Regions from separate parts of the Shewanella livingstonensis genome, predicted to be linked through region 3. Evidence: predicted binding sites of a transcription regulator. Region 3 holds the regulator's gene; each other region holds the start of a gene.
The links. The regulator NrdR, encoded in region 3, represses ribonucleotide reductase genes. The targets are predictions, from matches to a motif close to AAACACNANATNTNGTGTTT.
Positions count from the first base shown of each region.

Region 1 (6,729 bases), 480 kb from region 3:
GATTAACATAAGAATGTAATCCCAGTGCATGATGGCTTAAGCTGATTTTTTCATCAAAAATAACTTTGGCTAATGGATCTGACTGCCGCATATAGGTATTTTTTAATTCGATTGCCATAGCATACAAGGCTTTATCTGTACGTACTTCGTGTACTTTTGGATAGCGGGTTAGAAAATGTGCAGCTAATTCGTTAGCATCAACTAATTGGCGGATTTTATCAACCACGTCAGGTAGATAGCCATTTAGATAGCGTAAGGCACTCTGTTCACTTTGTTGCTTTTTGATGTCTGCGCTAGTGATTAACAGGCTAAGATCTGCTTTGGGTTTTAATGATTGGCTCGCCGACTTGACCGGCATTTTAGGTGGGGCTTTGAGCGTTTTAGATTTAGTGTCTGGCATAGATCAACTGATTAGTTTTGGCGTTACCATTATCTTTTTACAGAATTGGTAACGCCACAATAGAACGACAGCAGTGGGTTACACTTTACCGAAAATGAGTCGGTTATGCTGAACATAAGCAACGTCAAAGGCATTAAGCTGGACGCGTTTTAGGTCTAATGATTCAAAATCAACTTGTGGCGGGTTGCGCTTTAATTGCTCTTTAATGGTCAAAGGAGAAATAAGCGAAACAGGAAGGTCCATTAGCTGAAGTGTTGCTTCAAGTTTAAAGCTGGTGGCACTGCCAGCAAACTTACCTTTTTGTTCACGTTCAATAATAGCAATTTCATCAACTTTGTAATCGCTCATGAGTTTTTTAAACGCAAAATCAAACTCACGAATAGATTCCGTGCTAGCCGATTGTGAAATACTGAATGAAACTTTACGACATGCTGGCACGTTATAAGTTTCGCCTTCATAGGTCAGTAAACAGATAATGGCTTCGCCGCCTTTTAATTCCATACCACAAATTTTCATGTTAATCCTTACTGGTTTATTCATACGAGAGTGCCGCTGGCCATACTCGTTATTGTTCATTTGTAGTAGGGCAGTTTACTGCCCTACATTGATTATGTTGTTATCGCCGTTTATCAGCGATTCAGTGTAATTTAGTCTTCTGTTGTGCCGTCTTCTTCAATGATGACAATCGGTTTCACTTTACGACGGACAGGCGCATCACCTACATCGACACCAGTAATAAAGCGTTTATCACTTTTAGGTGCGGCTTTAGGTTTTTTAACCGCGCTAACTCTATTGCTGACCACGGCTGCTTTTGCACTGGTACCGGCTTTGCCTGTTTGAGGCTTATCTTTTAGGCCGTTAAATTTGGCCTTTAAGCCTTCAATCACAGTGAGGTCGAAGTTTTTACGTAAAAACAATTGTACTTTTTTAAAGCTGTCCCAATCTTTAGGACCCACAAATGACACCGCATCGCCTTTAGCGCCCGCACGGCCAGTACGACCAATACGGTGGACGTATTCTTCAGCAAACTTTGGCATATCAAAGTTAATGACTAATGATACGTTGATTAAATCAAGGCCGCGTGATGCCACATCTGTTGTCACTAATATTTTTGATTGGCCGCGAGCAAATTGATCCATAATCTGGTTACGAGCCGATTGCTTTAAATCACCACTGAGTGCTGAGGTGGCAAAACCTTCTGCGGCTAGCAATGTCGCCAAACGGTCCGTATCTGAACGCGTAGCGGTAAATACAATCACTTGCTTGTGTTGTTCTTGACTTAAAATATGCTGTAGCAAGGCTTGTTTATGGTCTAAATGGTCAACCAAAATAATTCGTTGCTCAATATCTTTATGTTCAGTGTAAGACTCACCGATAGACACATGGCTTGGTGTTTTGAGCAATGTTGTTGCAATGTCACCGATGCTTTCATGATCTAACGTAGCTGAAAACATTAACGTTTGGCGTCGCTTATGGTCGGCTGCATCATTAATGGCTTTTAGCTGTGGTGCAAAACCTAAATCGAGCATACGGTCAGCTTCGTCAAGAACCAGTAATTCTAAGCCATTTAAATATAAGTGACGTTGCTGTAAGTGATCTGCAATACGTCCCGGTGTGGCAACAATAAAGTGCGGGTCTCTAGATAAGGCTTTAGCTTGATCGTTAAAGTTCTCACCGCCAAGGACACTAATGGCCTTATATTGGGTATTGGCGACTAACAAACGTAATTGGCCATAAACTTGTTGGGCCAGTTCTCGTGTCGGTAGCAAAATAAGTACCCGAGGATCTTTTTTCGACAATGCTCTGGTAGATATTACCCGTTGCATTGCTGGCAATAAAAACGCTAAGGTTTTACCTGAGCCGGTTTTAGACGATGCCATTAAATCTTTACCTGATAAGGCAATGGGAAGTGCTTGCGCTTGAACATCGGTAGGCGTAGAAATGCCAAGGTGCTTTAAACTGTCAAGCAGGCGCTTGTCCAACGAAAAATCGGTAAATTGCAAAGGTAAATCCCCTAAAAAATGATAGCCGACGATTATAGCTGTTTCACCTTGCTATAGCCAACAAGAGTCGCTTTAGTTATGCTATTTTTTAGCATTATATTATTGCCTGCGTTTGGCATCACGATGGGATAATTTAGCCGGATGTTGTCGTAAAAGTTTATATATCAAGTATGGAAGGAACAAAGATGACAAAGCTCACCGTGGGATTAGCGCTAGGCAGCGGAGCCGCTAAAGGTTGGGCACATATTGGGGTATTGAATGGGTTAGCCAAACTAGATATTTATCCAGATAAAATTGCTGGGTGTTCAGTGGGTGCATTAGTGGGCGCAGCGTATGCCAATAATCATTTGGATGAACTTGAATCTTGGGTGAGTGGCTTTTCAAGTTGGGATGTTCTGGGGTTAATGGATTTAGGTTGGCGTAAAGGTGGACTTATTAGTGGCGAAAAAGTATTTGATGTATTGGCTAATCGTATTGGTGACCTTAACATTGAACAGCTGAATCGTCCCTTTGCTGCAGTCGCGACCGATTTATATTCAGGGCAAGAGATTTGGTTTAAAGAAGGCGACTTACGCCATGCGGTTCGGGCTTCATGTTCAATGCCCGGTTTTTTACCACCTGTGCAGCAAGGTAATCGTTGGGTTGTAGATGGCGCAGTGGTTAACCCTGTGCCGGTTTCATTGGCGCGTTCTATGGGGGTTGACGTAGTTATTGCGGTGGATTTAAACGGTCATCGCCGCGGCCATATGCACTTGATCCCTGAACAAGTTAAAAGTCGTAAAGCCAGTAAGTCAGAACCTATTGATGAAAAGCGTGAACTTGAGTCTGGCTTTATGGATTTATGGGGCAAAGGCAAAGAATACATGAGTGGTTTAACCGACAAGCTTGCTATGGGCAGTTCAAAATCTCATCCAGGTATGTTGGCGGTGATGTCGCAATCGATGGATATTTTAGAACAACGGCATAAACGCTCGCGTTTAATGGGCGAGCCACCTGATATTTGTATTGTGCCTAATGTAGGCGAAATTGGCACCATGGAGTTTCATCGTGCCAAAGAAGCGATTAAAGCAGGTGAGCAGGCAGTAAAAGATATCCAACACTTAATTGAAGCAACCTTAAAGTAACGCTTAAGCGGTAGCGATCATTGATGGTGTGTTTTTTATAAATACCCCCGTTCGCTACTGCGGCGTTAACGCTTATTATCAAATGGCCGCGTGTAATGTAGCGTAATGTATTTTATTAAATGGATGCTTGTTGCCTAACCAATACATGTCATGAAGTCTAGGTAGGTTATGCAAACAAGCGTGCCGCCTCGTCTGTGCTCATTATCGTAATTAGCCATTCACCATTTACGAACAGCAATAAATCATTATTTTGGGTTGTAAAATACCACCGCCTAGGTGTTTACTGATAAGTTTGTTGATTAAAAATATTTTACCATCCCCCAAAGTATGCCAGAAGGTATCTTATACCCGTCAATTTTTTCTATTTTTAGCCATTGTTATTCTCGCTCAGAATTACCCACTACGCCTACAATATCTATTGCTGATAGCAAGCTTTTTTTCAATATTAAGTACTGCCGATAATTATGATCTGGATCAAAGTAATGCTCAGCGTTAATGTATTTAATACACATCATATTGTGTTGTTAGTAAATTAAATCGCTATATGTAGTGCTTTAAAAGGATGGTTGTATGCTCGTAGTCGTGAAGAGAGATGGTTGCCGAACAGCGTTTGATGGATGTAGGATCAAAGAGGCTGTGGTAGCTGCAATGGAGTCTGCCGGTCAAGCTGATCATCAATATGCGCAGCAATTAGCGCAAATAGTTGAACAACAAATGGCGGCAAAAACCGAAGTAGATATTCACGAACTACAAGATGCAGTCGAAAATTTATTAATGTCTGGGCCTTTTAAGTCGGTGGCACGTCATTACATTGAATATCGACACGATCGTGACACTCATCGTGAGACTCAAAGTAAATTAAATTGTGCTATTCGCGGCCTGGTTGAGCAATCAGACAGTGCCATTTTAAATGAAAATGCCAATAAAGATGCCAAAGTAATTCCCACTCAACGAGACTTGTTAGCGGGTATTGTTGCCAAGCATTACGCTAAAACTCACTTATTACCTAAAGATGTGGTGACCGCTCATGAAAAAGGTGAAATCCATTATCACGATTTAGATTATGCGCCATTTTTCCCCATGTTTAACTGCATGCTAATCGATTTGGGAGGCATGTTAACTCATGGCTTTAAAATGGGTAATGCTGAAATTGAGCCGCCTAAATCAATCTCGACGGCAACGGCAGTAACAGCGCAAATTATTGCCCAGGTTGCGAGCCATATTTATGGCGGAACCACCATTAACCGTATTGATGAAGTGTTAGCTGAGTTCGTGCAGATTAGTTATCAAAAGCACCTTAGCGTGGCTAAAAAATGGCAAGTGGCCGATGTAGAAGGTTATGCGATGACGCAAACCGAAAAAGAGTGTCATGACGCATTTCAGTCACTGGAATATGAAGTCAACACCTTGCATACCGCTAATGGCCAAACCCCGTTTGTTACCTTTGGTTTTGGTTTGGGGGTGTCGTGGGAGTCGCGGTTAATTCAGCAGTCTATGTTAACGGTGCGCATGGCTGGTTTAGGTAAAAACCGTAAAACGGCAGTGTTTCCTAAATTGGTGTTTGCGATCAAAGATGGTGTTAATCATAAACCCGCAGATGCCAATTACGACATTAAAAAGATGGCGTTAACCTGTTCAACCATGCGCATGTATCCGGATATTTTAAATTATGATCAAGTGGTTAAAGTCACTGGTTCATTTAAAACCCCGATGGGTTGTCGCTCCTTTTTGGGCGTTTATGAACAAGACGGTCAAATGGTACACGAAGGACGTAATAATTTAGGTGTGGTTAGCCTTAACTTACCGCGCATTGCATTAGAAGCAGGTAAAGATGAACAACGTTTTTATCAATTACTCGATGAGCGTTTGTTGATTGCTCGCAAAGCATTAGATACGCGTATTGCGCGCTTAGCGGGTGTAAAAGCCCGAGTGGCACCAATCCTTTATATGGAAGGCGCTTGCGGCGTACGTTTAAAGGCCGATGATGATGTTAGCGACATTTTTAAAAATGGCCGAGCATCAATTTCGTTAGGTTTTATTGGTCTGCATGAAACGGTTAATGCTTTATATGACAATGCTGAACATGTGTTTGATAATGCTCAACTACGTGATAAAGCCGTTGCCATTATTACTCATCTAAAGCAAGCCACTGAATCTTGGAAGCAACAAACCGGTTATGGTTTTAGTTTGTACAGTACCCCGAGTGAAAATTTATGCAGTCGTTTTTGTCAGCTAGATACTGCTCAGTTTGGGGTCGTGCCAGGGGTGACCGATAAAGGTTATTACACTAATAGCTTCCATTTAGATGTTGAAAAGAAAGTTAATCCATACGATAAGATTGATTTTGAACAACCTTATCCGGCTATCGCCAATGGTGGATTTATTTGTTACGGCGAATTTCCTAATATGCAAAATAACATTGAAGCACTGGAAAATGTTTGGGACTACAGTTACAGCAGAGTGCCATATTACGGCACTAATACCCCAATAGATGAGTGTTACGATTGTGGCTATATTGGTGAGTTTAATTGTACCAGTAAGGGGTTTGTCTGCCCCAAATGTGGCAATCATGAGCCAAGTAGGGTATCGGTTACCCGCCGTGTATGTGGTTATTTAGGCAGTCCTGACGCTAGGCCGTTTAACTTTGGTAAGCAAGAAGAAGTAAAACGCAGAGTGAAGCATTTATAATGTATTACAGTGCTTATCATAGTATTGATGTGATCAACGGTGAGGGCACCCGCTGTACGTTATTTGTCAGCGGCTGCGAACATGCTTGTAAGGGGTGCTATAACCAAAGTGCTTGGCGAGTAGATGCAGGACATGTATTTAGCCAAGCGTTAGAAGATCAAATTATGGCTGATTTAACCGACAGTCGTATTTATCGTCGTGGCTTATCGCTAAGTGGTGGTGATCCGCTGCATCCAGCTAACCTAGAAGCTATATTGGCATTGGTTACTAGGGTAAAGGCGGAATGTCCCGAAAAAGATATTTGGTTATGGACTGGTTATCAACTAGGCGAGCTAACGCCACAGCAACAAGCTGTGGTTGAGTTAGTGGATGTGTTGATAGACGGTAAGTTTGAACAAGATAAAGCCGATCCTGCGCTATTGTGGCGCGGCAGCAGTAATCAAATTATTCATCATGTTAATCGCGAGTAATACCGAGCGTATTTCGATAGCGTTTAGTGCGTTGCTTAGTGTTA
Region 1 covers NZ_CP034015.1:2,062,808-2,069,536, forward strand. The annotation lists gene EGC82_RS08865 (YgjP-like metallopeptidase domain-containing protein) at 1-358, opposite strand, end outside; gene EGC82_RS08870 (DUF3010 family protein) at 479-916, opposite strand; gene EGC82_RS08875 (DEAD/DEAH box helicase) at 1,048-2,403, opposite strand; gene rssA (patatin-like phospholipase RssA) at 2,589-3,527, shown strand; gene nrdD (anaerobic ribonucleoside-triphosphate reductase) at 4,098-6,215, shown strand; gene nrdG (anaerobic ribonucleoside-triphosphate reductase-activating protein) at 6,215-6,685, shown strand; gene EGC82_RS08895 (NADH:flavin oxidoreductase/NADH oxidase family protein) at 6,672-6,729, opposite strand, start outside.
Region 1: the regulator NrdR is predicted to act here: its motif matches at 4,032-4,051, upstream of nrdD (anaerobic ribonucleoside-triphosphate reductase).

Region 2 (6,729 bases), 860 kb from region 3:
ATCGCGCTCACAGACAACTCCTTGACTCAATTTTTAATACACACATAAGGCTATTAATACTAAGGACTTTAACGCCGATTGAATAGACTTTTATCTGCCTATTTTGATGAATTATTTTCCGTAAAATAAAACGAGCGCCATAAGGCGCTCGTTATTGATGCTACAAAGTAAACGCTCAGATTAGTCCTGCTCGTCGCTCTCTACATCACTTTCAATATCACTTTCAATATCACTTTCTACGTCAGTATCTGTCGACTCAGCAGTCTCAACGTCGGTAACTTCACCGTCGATAATGTCTGCAGGCGGAATAACATTGCCTTCTTCGTCTAACAATACTTCAGTCTGAATTTCTTCAATACGCTGCAAACCAACAACTTTCTCGTCTTCTGCGGTACGGATGATAGTCACACCTTGAGTGTTACGACCAATAATGGATACGCCTTCAGCAGGAGTACGCACTAAGGTGCCTTTATTACTGATCAACATGATTTCGTCAAATGTGCCTACTTGAACAGCACCAACAACTTCACCATTACGTTCACTGACTTTAATTGATACTACACCTTTAGTGCCGCGGCTCTTCGCTGGGTATTCACTCAGCTCAGTACGCTTACCGTAACCGTTTTCAGTTACAGTTAAAATAGCACCGTCTCCTTTAGGGACAATTAACGACACCACTTTTTGGCCCGCATCAAGCTTAATACCACGAACACCAGTTGCAGTACGACCCATTGGGCGTAGTGCAATGATTTCTTCGCCAGTTTCAGCATCTATCTTCACTTCACCAGTTTCAGAATCTCGTGCTTTTTCATTAAAGCGAACCACTTTACCTTCGTTAGAGAACAACATAATGTCGTCACTACCTTCAGTAATATCAACGCCAATTAATTGGTCACCGTCTTTTAGGTTCACCGCAATAATGCCGTTTGCACGAGGATTGCTGTAAGCTGTTAATGCTGTTTTCTTAACGGTTCCGTGCGCGGTTGCCATGATAATATATTTATCATCTGCATACTCACGTACCGGTAGAATAGCAGTAATGTGTTCACCGTCAGAAAGTGGTAATAAGTTAACAATTGGACGACCACGGGCAGTACGACTTGCCAATGGTAATTGATACACTTTTAGCCAGTACATCTTACCAAAGTCAGAGAAACACAAGATGGTGTCATGGGTGTTTGCCACCAATAGCTTTTCAACAAAATCTTCATCTTTTACTTTAGTTGCCGCTTTGCCTTTACCACCACGACGCTGCGCTTGGTAATCAGACAGTACTTGGTATTTTGCGTAACCCAAGTGAGATAAAGTCACTACAACGTCTTCTTCATTGATTAAGTCTTCAAGACTCATGTCAATTTCGTTAGCGTTGATGATCGTGCGACGTTCATCACCGTATTGCTCAAGTATTTCTTCTAATTCTTCTTTAATCACTTCCATCAAACGCGATGGAGTACGAAGAATGAATAACAAACCTGCGATAAGTACTAATAGCTCTTCATATTCAGCTAAAATCTTGTCATGTTCTAGACCGGTTAAACGGTGCAGACGTAATTCCAAAATCGCTTGTGCTTGTTGCTCAGTTAAATAGTACTGACCGTCACGGATACCAAATTCTGGCTCTAACCATTCAGGGCGTGCAGCGTCATCGCCAGCTTTTTCAAGCATGCCTTGTACATGACCTAATTCCCAACCTTGTGCAACCAATTTTGCTTTGGCTTCTGCAGGTGTAGGTGAGGCTTTAATAAGCGCAATAATAGGGTCGATGTTAGCCAATGCAATGGCAAGTGCTTCAAGAACATGAGCTCGTTCGCGGGCTTTACGCAGTTCAAATACAGTACGGCGTGTTACTACTTCACGGCGATGAAGAATAAAACACTCCAGCATTTCTTTAAGGTTAAACAATTTAGGCTGACCGTTAGTCAATGCCACCATGTTGATACCAAAAGAACACTGCATTTGGGTTTGAGAATATAAGTTGTTTAATACAACCTCACCCACTTCACCGCGTTTGATTTCAATAACAATACGCATACCGTCTTTATCAGACTCGTCGCGTAGGCCACTGATACCTTCTAATTTTTTATCTTTAACAAGCTCGGCAATTTTTTCAATCAAACGGGCTTTGTTAACTTGATATGGAATTTCATGAACGATAATTCGCTCACGACCATTCTCGTCAGTTTCAACATCCGCTTTAGAGCGCATAATCGCGCGGCCACGGCCAGTGTGATAAGCATCGATAATGCCTTTACGACCGTTGATTGATGCTGCTGTTGGAAAATCTGGACCTGGAATGTATTCCATTAACTGTTCAATCGATAAGCTTGGCTCTTCGATTAACGCTAAACAGCCCTTCACGACTTCAGTTAAGTTGTGTGGTGGAATATTGGTGGCCATACCAACCGCAATACCTGATGAACCATTAATTAATAGGTTCGGTACGCGTGTAGGTAATACCGCAGGGATCATCTCGGTGCCATCGTAGTTAGGCACAAAATCCACAGTTTCTTTTTCAAGGTCGGCTAATAATGAATGCGCCAACTTTTGCATGCGGATTTCGGTATAACGCATCGCAGCAGCAGAGTCACCGTCGACCGAACCAAAGTTTCCTTGTCCGTCAATCAATGTATAGCGTAGCGAGAACGGTTGCGCCATACGGACGATTGTATCGTATACAGCAGTATCACCATGAGGATGATACTTACCAATTACGTCACCAACGACACGAGCGGATTTTTTATATGGTTTGTTCCAATCGTTTTTTAATTCGCTCATTGCGAACAATACTCGACGGTGAACAGGTTTTAAACCGTCACGAACGTCAGGTAATGCACGACCTACAATTACGCTCATAGCGTAATCAAGGTAAGAATTCTTAAGTTCGTCTTCGATGTTAATTGGCGAAATAGATGATGCCAGATCAGTCATAAACTGCGCGTTCCCCTAAAGTGAGCTGACAATAAAACTTCCATATTATTATCTAGCTTAAAAACGTGATTTGGCATTCTAACACAGATATTTAATGTCGCCAGAGCAAAGACCTACCAAATGTTCTATCACTCCTAATAATTATAAAAAAGCTAACATTTTCAGCCGATTTAGTTTATTCGTTAGCTAATATATGGCTAAATTTTAACAAAAATAAATCCCTACTTACCGATGCTTTATCGCCTTAAGCGACAGAAATGATCATTTTCCTCACTTAAATGGATGTTTTATGAACAAGTGTGAATGCGCAAAGCCATTGTTGACTACTATTTGCAAAGGTTATCGCTATAATAGCCAGCATACTTTATTAAACACTTAGGTTACGTTATGTCACACGCTGAACAGTCGACTCCCAATGTAGATCCGCTAGAGATCGCAAAATTTGAAGCCATGGCGCAAACTTGGTGGGATCTCAATGGCGAGTTCAAGCCATTACATTTACTTAATCCACTGCGTTTAAACTACATTGACCAAACTGCTGACGGTATTTTCGACAAAAAAGTATTAGATGTAGGCTGTGGTGGTGGCATTTTGTCAGAAAGTATGGCGCGCCTTGGTGCTCATGTTGATGGGATTGATATGGGAACAGAGCCGCTTGAAATAGCAAAACTGCACGCATTAGAGTCTGGCGTTTCCGTTAACTATCTTAAAACTACCGCTGAAGCGCATCGCGATAGTCACCACGAGCATTACGATGTGGTAACCTGCATGGAAATGCTTGAGCATGTACCCGATCCACAATCGGTTATTCAAGCGTGTTGTGACATGGTCAAACCTAATGGCTTTGTATTTATCTCGACCATTAATCGCAATATGATGTCATATCTGCAAACGATTATTGGTGCGGAGTATTTGTTAAAAATGCTCCCTATTGGTACCCACGACCACAGTAAATTTATTCGCCCATCGGAACTGATGGCTTTGGTCGATAACACCGACTTATTGTGTAAAGATGCGCTGGGAATTACCTACAACCCTTTGTCGGGAGTGTTTAAGTACACCAAAAGCGTTGATGTAAACTATATGATAGCCACTCAAAAAATTGATTGATCATCCAGGTGATTCTTTTCAACATTTCAACGTGAATGCAGCACAGTAGCGTTATGTTATTCAATAACGCTAAAAGGGTTGTGTGAATCGATTGTCATTATTCCCAGTTAGGAGCGAGCCCTTGCATAAGCACGATATAAAAGGAGTACTGTTTGATTTAGACGGTACCTTAGCCGATACCGCTCCTGATTTAGTCCAGGCATTAAATCTCAGTTTGGATGAAGCCGGTTTTAACGTCCAACCGCTGGAAATGATGCGCCACGCGGCATCACATGGCAGCTTATATTTAGTTAAAACAGCTATTCCTGACGCTGATGAATACGTTCAAGTTGAAATTCAGCAGGCGCTCTTGCGTCATTATGCCCGCATAAATGGCGACCATAGCCGTTTATTCGATGACCTACCCGAGCTCTTATCTTTATTAGATTCACAAGCTATCCCTTATGGCGTAGTGACCAATAAACCTGCTCGCTTTTCCCGGCCATTAGTGGAAAAACTGGGCTTAACCTATAAATTAAAAGCTATGATCAGTGGCGATAGCACCCGCCACTCTAAACCTCATACCGCTCCAATGCTGTTAGCAGCACAACAAATTGCCATTGCTCCTCAAAGTATCTTATATCTAGGCGATGCCGAACGCGATTTAGTTGCCGCGCGCAATGCGAGTATGATTGGGGGGGTTGCCTTATGGGGGTATTTATCTACTACAGACCAACCGGACACATGGCCAGCTAGCAAGCAATTTGAACATGGTGCGTCACTAAAGCAATTCTTCACTGAATAATGACCGTATTTGGGCATAACGTTAGCGGGTTATTTTTGATAAATGAACAAAGCATGAGTGAAGTTTAACGGGTCTTATTAGGCTGAAATGAACAGTTAACCAGCACCAATTTCCACCCGATCAAAACCAACAAAAGATCAACCAATAAACGGTCTATTTTTTTTGATCGCTGTTTATTTTAGCGATCAAATTTTTCTCATTTGATGGATTAAAAAATATCATTTATCAAAAACTCTTTATGAATTTGGGCTCTAGGGTTAGTTGTTACTAACCCTGCCGTTTATCCTCAAGTTATCCACAAGAAGTTAATGAAATTGTGGCTTGCAAAAAAGCTCAAACCTCACTATCTTGTATCTTAGATTTTAAATAACACCATATCTTGTGTGTGGCTAACAATCAAAACACTACTCTACGATATACCAAAGGATGTAGTTGCTAACTGAATGTACTGGTACTTAACTGCCATGTTGTGAGTACACCAGCTTGATTGTTTTAACATGGAATTGTTTTGTCACTGGTTCGGATCGAATCAAGCAGCACGGCATCCAACAACAGATCACATGATTAGATATAAAACCAAGGCCTCTCTTCAATGAATAGCAATATGACAGTCACTAAACGCAGTGGCGAACGTGAATCGATCGATTTAGATAAAATTCATCGCGTGATCACTTGGGCAGCCAAGGGATTAAAAAACGTCTCAGTATCTGAAGTAGAACTTCGATCTCATCTGCAGTTTTTTGACGGCATTCCAACAGAAGCCATTCATGAAACGATCATTAAAGCTGCGGCTGACTTGATCTCTCCAGAGGCGCCTGATTACCAATTTGTGGCTGCCCGCTTAGCAGTATTTCATTTACGTAAAAAAGCCTTTGGCCAGTTTGAGCCGCCAACATTATACGACCATGTCACCAAGTTAGTCGAAATTGGTAAATATGATAAGCATATTTTGGCCGATTACACGCGCGAAGAAATTGAAACATTAGACACCTATATCGATCACTGGCGCGATATGAACTTCTCTTATGCTGCGGTTAAGCAATTAGAAGGCAAATACCTAGTGCAAAACCGTGTGACTCATGAAGTATATGAAAGCGCGCAGTTTTTATACATATTAGTGGCGGCGTGTTTGTTTGCACGTTATCCAAAAGAAATCCGTTTGAAGTACATTAAAGACTTCTATGACGCGACATCTTTGTTTAAGATTTCACTTCCTACGCCAATCATGGCTGGTGTACGTACCCCTACTCGTCAGTTCAGCTCATGTGTGTTGATTGAGTGTGATGACAGCCTAGATTCAATCAATGCGACTGCATCGTCTATCGTTAAATACGTTAGCCAACGTGCTGGTATTGGTATTAACGCAGGTCGTATTCGCGCCCTTGGCAGCCCTATACGCGGCGGTGAAGCATTCCACACCGGTTGTTTACCATTTTATAAGTATTTCCAAACTGCGGTGAAGTCTTGTTCTCAAGGCGGCGTACGTGGCGGCGCAGCAACCCTTTTCTATCCTTTATGGCATCTAGAAGTTGAATCGCTACTGGTGCTGAAAAATAACCGTGGTGTTGAAGATAACCGTGTACGTCATCTTGACTATGGTGTGCAGCTAAACAAATTGATGTACCAACGTTTGATTAAAGGCGAATATATCAGTCTATTTAGCCCATCAGATGTGCCAGGTCTTTATGATGCCTTCTTTGAAGACCAGGTTGAATTTGAACGCTTATACCTACAGTACGAGCAAGACAGCAATGTGCGTAAAAAGCAGATTAAAGCGGTTGAACTGTTTTCACTGATGATGCAAGAGCGTGCTTCTACTGGGCGTATCTATATTCAGAACGTGGATCACTGTAATACTCACAGTCCGTTTGACTCTAAAGTAGCACCCATTAAGCAATCTAACTTAT
Region 2 covers NZ_CP034015.1:2,437,763-2,444,491, reverse strand. The annotation lists gene serC (3-phosphoserine/phosphohydroxythreonine transaminase) at 1-11, opposite strand, end outside; gene gyrA (DNA gyrase subunit A) at 181-2,928, opposite strand; gene ubiG (bifunctional 2-polyprenyl-6-hydroxyphenol methylase/3-demethylubiquinol 3-O-methyltransferase UbiG) at 3,316-4,038, shown strand; gene EGC82_RS10520 (HAD family hydrolase) at 4,160-4,822, shown strand; gene nrdA (class 1a ribonucleoside-diphosphate reductase subunit alpha) at 5,415-6,729, shown strand, end outside.
Region 2: the regulator NrdR is predicted to act here: its motif matches at 5,190-5,209, upstream of nrdA (class 1a ribonucleoside-diphosphate reductase subunit alpha).

Region 3 (6,729 bases):
GAACTATTTAAAGCCATTGAAGATGAAACTTGTCGTCAAGAAGAACACATTGAATTGATTGCATCTGAAAACTATACCAGTCCACGTGTGATGGAAGCGCAAGGTTCTCAGTTAACCAACAAGTATGCTGAAGGTTATCCAGGTAAGCGTTACTATGGTGGGTGCGAATACGTTGATGTCGTTGAAACATTAGCGATAGAACGCGCAAAAGAATTATTCGGTGCCACTTACGCTAATGTGCAGCCTCACTCAGGCTCGCAAGCAAACAGCGCAGTGTTTATGGCGTTGTTACAGCCAGGTGATACTGTTTTAGGGATGAACCTTGCTCATGGTGGTCATTTGACCCACGGTTCACCTGTTAATTTTTCTGGCAAGTTATACAACATTATTCCTTACGGTATCGATGAAGCTGGCAAAATTGACTATGACGAAATGGAGCGTTTAGCCATTGAGCATAAGCCTAAGATGATGATTGGTGGTTTCTCGGCGTTTTCAGGTATTGTTGACTGGGCTAAAATGCGTGAGATTGCTGACAAAATTGGTGCTTACCTGTTTGTTGATATGGCCCACGTTGCAGGCTTAATTGCTGCTGGTGTTTACCCAACGCCAGTACCTCATGCTCACGTCGTTACCTCAACGACCCATAAAACATTAGCGGGCCCACGTGGCGGAATTATTATTTCTGCTGCCGATGATGAAGACTTATATAAGAAGTTAAACTCAGCGGTATTCCCGGGTGGTCAGGGTGGTCCTTTAATGCATGTCATCGCAGGTAAAGCGGTAGCATTTAAAGAGGCATTAGAGCCAGAATTTAAAGTATATCAACAACAAGTTGTTAAAAATGCTAAAGCCATGGTTGAAGTGTTTTTAGCCCGCGGTTATAAAATCGTTTCTGGCGGTACTGAAAACCATTTAATGTTGGTTGATTTAATTGGCCGTGATTTAACGGGTAAAGAAGCCGATGCCGCATTAGGCAGCGCAAACATTACTGTTAACAAAAACTCTGTGCCAAACGATCCTCGCTCACCGTTTGTGACCTCTGGTGTTCGTATTGGTACCCCTGCGATTACTCGTCGTGGCTTTAAAGAAGCTGAAGCGAAAGAGTTAACCGGTTGGATTTGCGATATTCTTGATGATGCCTCTAATACTGCAGTGGCTGAGCGAGTAAAAGCCCAAGTGTTGGCATTATGTGCTCGATTCCCTGTCTACGGTTAATCGTCATTGGATGTCTGTTGATACAGGTTTAGGTTAACCTTGTTCAACAAATAGGATAAACTTTAATGGCCGCTAATTGTTAGCGGCCATTTTGTTTTTTTCTGCAGGAGGTTCAATGCATTGCCCTTTTTGTAGCGCGACCGATACCAAAGTTATAGATTCTCGATTAGTGGCTGATGGTCACCAAGTACGTCGTCGCCGGGAATGTACCGAATGCCATGAGCGTTTCACCACGTTTGAAGGTGCAGAGTTAGTGATGCCCAGAGTCATCAAGCGTGATGGCACCAGGCAACCCTTTGATGAAGAAAAGCTGCGCGGCGGTATGTTGCGTGCAGTTGAAAAACGTCCGGTATCCATTGATGAAATTGAACAAGCATTGACTAAAATCAAATCAACGCTACGCGCAACAGGTGAACGCGAAGTGGATTCTGAAATGATTGGTAATCTTATGATGGAACAGTTGATGACCCTTGATAAGGTGGCTTATATCCGTTTTGCCTCTGTTTATAGGGCATTTGAAGATGTATCACAATTTGGTGAAGCTATTGCTAAGCTGCAAAAGTAATGGTGTGTAATGATATCCTGTTTTAAAGGTTATTATGGCATTTGAACAATAAGAGACTATCTATTATGTCTAACTGGTCTACCTTTGACACCCAAATGATGAGCCGTGCTATAGGGCTTGCTGAAAAAGGTCGTTATACCACTAGGCCGAACCCTTGTGTCGGTTGTGTCATTGTTTATCAGAATAAGATTATTGGTGAGGGTTATCATCAACGTGCGGGCCAAGGGCATGCCGAAGTTAATGCGCTGAAAATGGTGCATGATAATGGCTTGTCTGCTGAAGGTGCTACCGCGTATGTCACTCTTGAACCTTGTAGCCATTATGGCCGCACACCACCTTGTGCTTTAGGCTTAATTAACGCCAAAGTTGCCAGAGTTGTGGTCGCAGTGACTGATGCCAATCCTGAAGTGTCTGGCCGCGGGATTACCCTATTACGTGAGGCTGGTGTTGAGGTTGATGTTGGATTGCTCAGCGAGCAGGCCTATGACCTTAACCTGGGTTTTATGAAACGGATGAAAACTGGGCTTCCTTGGATAACCGTGAAAATAGCCGCCAGCTTAGACGGTAAAACAGCCCTATCTAATGGGGTGTCTAAGTGGATTACCGGCAGTGCAGCAAGAGCTGATGTGCAAAAATACCGTGCCAGTCACTGCGTATTAATCACCGGTATTGAAACCATTCTTGTCGATGACCCTAGCCTTAATGTGCGCTATGAGGCGCTAGGTGAGTTAACCACTCGTCATACAAAAGATGAAATCTTTCAGCCCTTAAGAGTGGTACTGGATAGCCGCGCAAGATTAACCCCTGCACAACAGTTATTTTCGATTAACAGCCCTATATTACTGGTTTCTGGCTGTGAATATCCTGCCAACAGCAAAACTGCATTTCCGCAACACGTGTCTTTTTTACAATTAGAATGTGACTCGTCAGGTAGAATCCCTTTGTTAGCTTTGCTAACGTATTTAGGTCAACAGGCTAATTCTGTATTAATTGAAGCGGGCGCGACCCTAGCGGGTGCGTTTGTCGCTCAAGGCCTTGCTGATGATATTATACTTTATCAAGCACCTAAACTATTAGGCAGCCATGGACGTAATATGTTGCAGTTACCTGATTACAGTGCAATGGAGCAAACGCCGTCACTGCAATTAATTGATGAACGCAACGTTGGACAAGATAAGCGTTATATCCTCAGATATAATCAACCCTATTAATGTGCGTGTTGTTCAGTCCAAAACCTGAACAACAGCAAAGTTTAACTGCAAAAAGTGAGTATTATGTTTACTGGGATAATCGAAGCCCTTGGCACATTACGAAAAATTGATCGAAAAGGTAACGATATTCGCTTAACGGTTGCTAGCGGTAAGCTGGATCTAACCGATGTAAAGTTAGGTGATAGCATCGCAACTAACGGTGTGTGCTTAACGGTAGTTGAGAGGCTCGGTGATGGTTACGTTGCTGATATATCTGCTGAAACTGTCGTATTAACCGGTTTTAGTGATTATCAAGTTGGCCAAAAAGTGAACCTTGAAAAAGCCGTTACTGCGACCACAAGATTGGGCGGTCACATGGTTAGCGGCCATGTTGATGGCATTGCAAAAGTTGAGCAATGTGCTTACAGAGGTAAATCACTTGAATTTTGGCTATCGACACCTTCTCAATTAAGTCGCTACATTGCTCACAAAGGCTCTATCACTATTGATGGTGTAAGCTTAACTGTGAATGAAGTTGATGGAAATCGTTTTAGATTAACGATTGTGCCTCACACTGCGGGTGAAACCACGCTAGTGCATTTGAAAGTCGGTGATAGTGTCAATATTGAAGTGGATTTAATTGCCCGATATTTAGAGCGGTTAATGCAACCAGAAGCTAGCCATACACAGCCGTCATCGGGTGTGACCATGGAGTTACTCGCTAAATCAGGCTTTTTGCGTTAATGGTCACCGTAAAGCAGCATTTGTATCTAATACATAGCTGGTAAAATAATACCCAGTATAAATAGATTTAATGCCTAAGGTTTAAATCAAACACTTAATAAATAAAGGTCTGACAATGGCGCTACATAGCATAGAAGAAATCATTGAAGATATTCGTCAAGGTAAGATGGTTATCTTAATGGATGATGAAGACAGAGAGAATGAAGGTGATTTGATCATGGCTGCTGATAAAGTCACGCCAGCCGCAATCAACTTTATGGCAACGTATGGCCGCGGATTAATTTGCCAAACCATGACCAAAGAGCGTTGTCAGCAGTTAAATTTACCGTTAATGGTTACCAATAATAATGCCCAGTTCTCAACTAATTTTACCGTGTCCATTGAAGCTGCTACCGGTGTCACCACTGGTATTTCGGCTCATGATCGTGCGGTGACAGTGCTAGCTGCTGTAGCCAAAGATGCCAAAGCGGCTGATTTAGTACAGCCGGGGCATATTTTTCCGTTGATGGCACAAGAGGGCGGAGTATTAATTCGCGCTGGTCACACAGAAGCTGGTTGTGATTTAGCTCGCTTAGCTGGCTGTGAGCCTTCTGGTGTGATTGTGGAAATTTTAAATGAAGATGGCACCATGGCGCGCCGTCCAGATTTAGAAATTTTCAGTGAAAAGCACGGCATTAAAATTGGCACTATTGCCGATTTAATTGAATACCGTAATACGAATGAAACCACGGTTGTACGCGAAGCTCAGTGTAAATTACCGACTCGTTTTGGTGAGTTTACTATGGTGACCTTCAGAGATACTATCGATAATCAATTACACTATGCCTTGGTTAAAGATGAAGTGAAGCCTAATTGTTTAGTGCGTGTACATTTACAAAATACCTTTAATGATTTACTGCACTCTGAGCGCGATCAAACGCGCAGTTGGCCATTAGAAAAAGCCATGGAGCGCATTGCAACAGAAGGTGGAGTATTAGTGTTACTGGCTAACGCTGAAGATTCAAGCCAGTTATTGGCCAAGGTTAAAGCGTTTGAGGCTGAAGATAACGGTCAGTCACCTGCGCCAGCAATGTGGCAAGGAACATCTCGTCGCGTTGGCGTTGGCTCACAAATTCTATCGAGTTTAGGTGTCAGTACTATGCGTTTACTCAGTTCTCCAAAGCGTTACCATTCATTGTCTGGTTTCGGTTTAGAAGTGACAGATTATATAGCTGAATAATTTTGGCTTATGGTAAACTTAACAAATTCATTAATTGCATAGCGCTCAGGGCTTTTGGCTGTGATATCATAATGCCTCTTTTTGCCCCGAGCCGGGTGCTTTAGCTAATTTAGGTAAGATAGAATGAACGTAGTTCAAGGTAATATCGAAGCGAAAAATGCCAAAGTGGCGATCGTAATATCGCGATTCAATAGCTTTTTAGTTGAAAGTCTGCTTGATGGTGCAATAGACACATTAAAGCGTTTCGGCCAGGTCAGCGACGACAACATTACTGTTGTTCGTGTACCTGGTGCAGTTGAATTGCCTCTTGCTGCAAAACGCGTTGCTGCAAGTGGAAAGTTTGACGGAATCATAGCATTAGGCGCTGTCATTCGTGGCGGTACTCCTCATTTTGATTTTGTTGCTGGTGAATGTAACAAAGGTCTTGCACAAGTTTCATTAGAGTATGATCTTCCTGTTGCATTTGGTGTGTTAACTACTGATACCATTGAGCAAGCTATTGAGCGCTCAGGTACTAAAGCAGGCAACAAAGGTGGCGAAGCCGCCCTTAGCTTGCTTGAAATGGTTAATGTACTGCAACAATTAGAACAACAGCTGTAATAGTAGGAAAAGTATGAAACCTTCAGAGCGCCGTAAGGCCCGCCGTCTAGCCGTTCAAGCCATTTATTCATGGCAGTTAAGTAAAAACAAAGTTGCTGACGTAGAACATGAGTTTTTAACTGAACAGAACACTGATGGTGTTGATGTGGCTTATTTTCGTGAGCTATTAACCGGTGTGGCGACAAAAACATCACAGATAGATGAGCTGATAAAGCCACATCTAGATCGTAAATTTGAAGAAGTGTCACCAGTAGAAAAAGCCATTGTGCGCTTGGCAACTTACGAGTTGACCTTTCGCAAAGATGTGCCGTTTAAAGTGGCGATTAACGAAGGTATCGAGTTAGCGAAAGCGTTTGGTGCTGAAGATAGTCACAAATTTGTCAACGGCTTGCTTGATAAGTTAGTGAAGCATAAGTAACACCAGAACGGTATCTTCGGATACCGTTTTCATTTGTTATTAATGGTTTCAAAATTAAGGTGGACGGTTTACCGTACCAGACTGAATGTGAAAGAATTCCAACTCATCGAACATTACTTCCGCAATAAAGGTCAACAAAGACGCGATGTTGAGTTAAGCATTGGCGATGACTGTGCGTTAGTGAATCCTACAGGCAACAAATCGTTAGCGATTTCTTGTGATACTCTTGTTGAAAATGTCCATTTCTTTGCAGACATTCCAGCTCATGCTTTAGGTTATAAATCGCTAGCGGTTAATCTCTCCGATCTTGCTGCAATGGGTGCAGAGCCTGCCTGGTTTACTTTAGCGTTGACCTTGCCTAATGTTGACCAGCCTTGGTTAGCACATTTCAGTGAAGGCCTTTTTGAGATTGCTGAATATTATGGTATTGCATTAATTGGTGGTGATACCACTCGTGGCCCACGCAGTATTAGCATTACCATTAACGGTCAAGTCCCTAAAGGTACAGCTTTAACCCGTTCAGGGGCTAAAATAGGTGACTGGATTTATGTTACAGGTACATTAGGCGACTCTGCCTTAGGTTTAGATATTCTCAGAGGTGTTAAAACCGTTAATACTGAAGATAAAGAATACCTGATTAATCGTCATTATTACCCAACCCCTCGAGTGTTGGCTGGTCAAGCAATGCGCACATTAGCCACAAGTGCTATCGATTTATCTGATGGATTAATGTCTGATATTGGTCATGTATTATCAGCATCTAAAGTGGGTGCTATCA
Region 3 covers NZ_CP034015.1:1,582,092-1,588,820, forward strand. The annotation lists gene glyA (serine hydroxymethyltransferase) at 1-1,215, shown strand, start outside; gene nrdR (transcriptional regulator NrdR) at 1,331-1,780, shown strand; gene ribD (bifunctional diaminohydroxyphosphoribosylaminopyrimidine deaminase/5-amino-6-(5-phosphoribosylamino)uracil reductase RibD) at 1,846-2,991, shown strand; gene EGC82_RS06855 (riboflavin synthase) at 3,055-3,714, shown strand; gene ribBA (bifunctional 3,4-dihydroxy-2-butanone-4-phosphate synthase/GTP cyclohydrolase II) at 3,830-4,933, shown strand; gene ribH (6,7-dimethyl-8-ribityllumazine synthase) at 5,057-5,533, shown strand; gene nusB (transcription antitermination factor NusB) at 5,547-5,951, shown strand; gene thiL (thiamine-phosphate kinase) at 6,039-6,729, shown strand, end outside.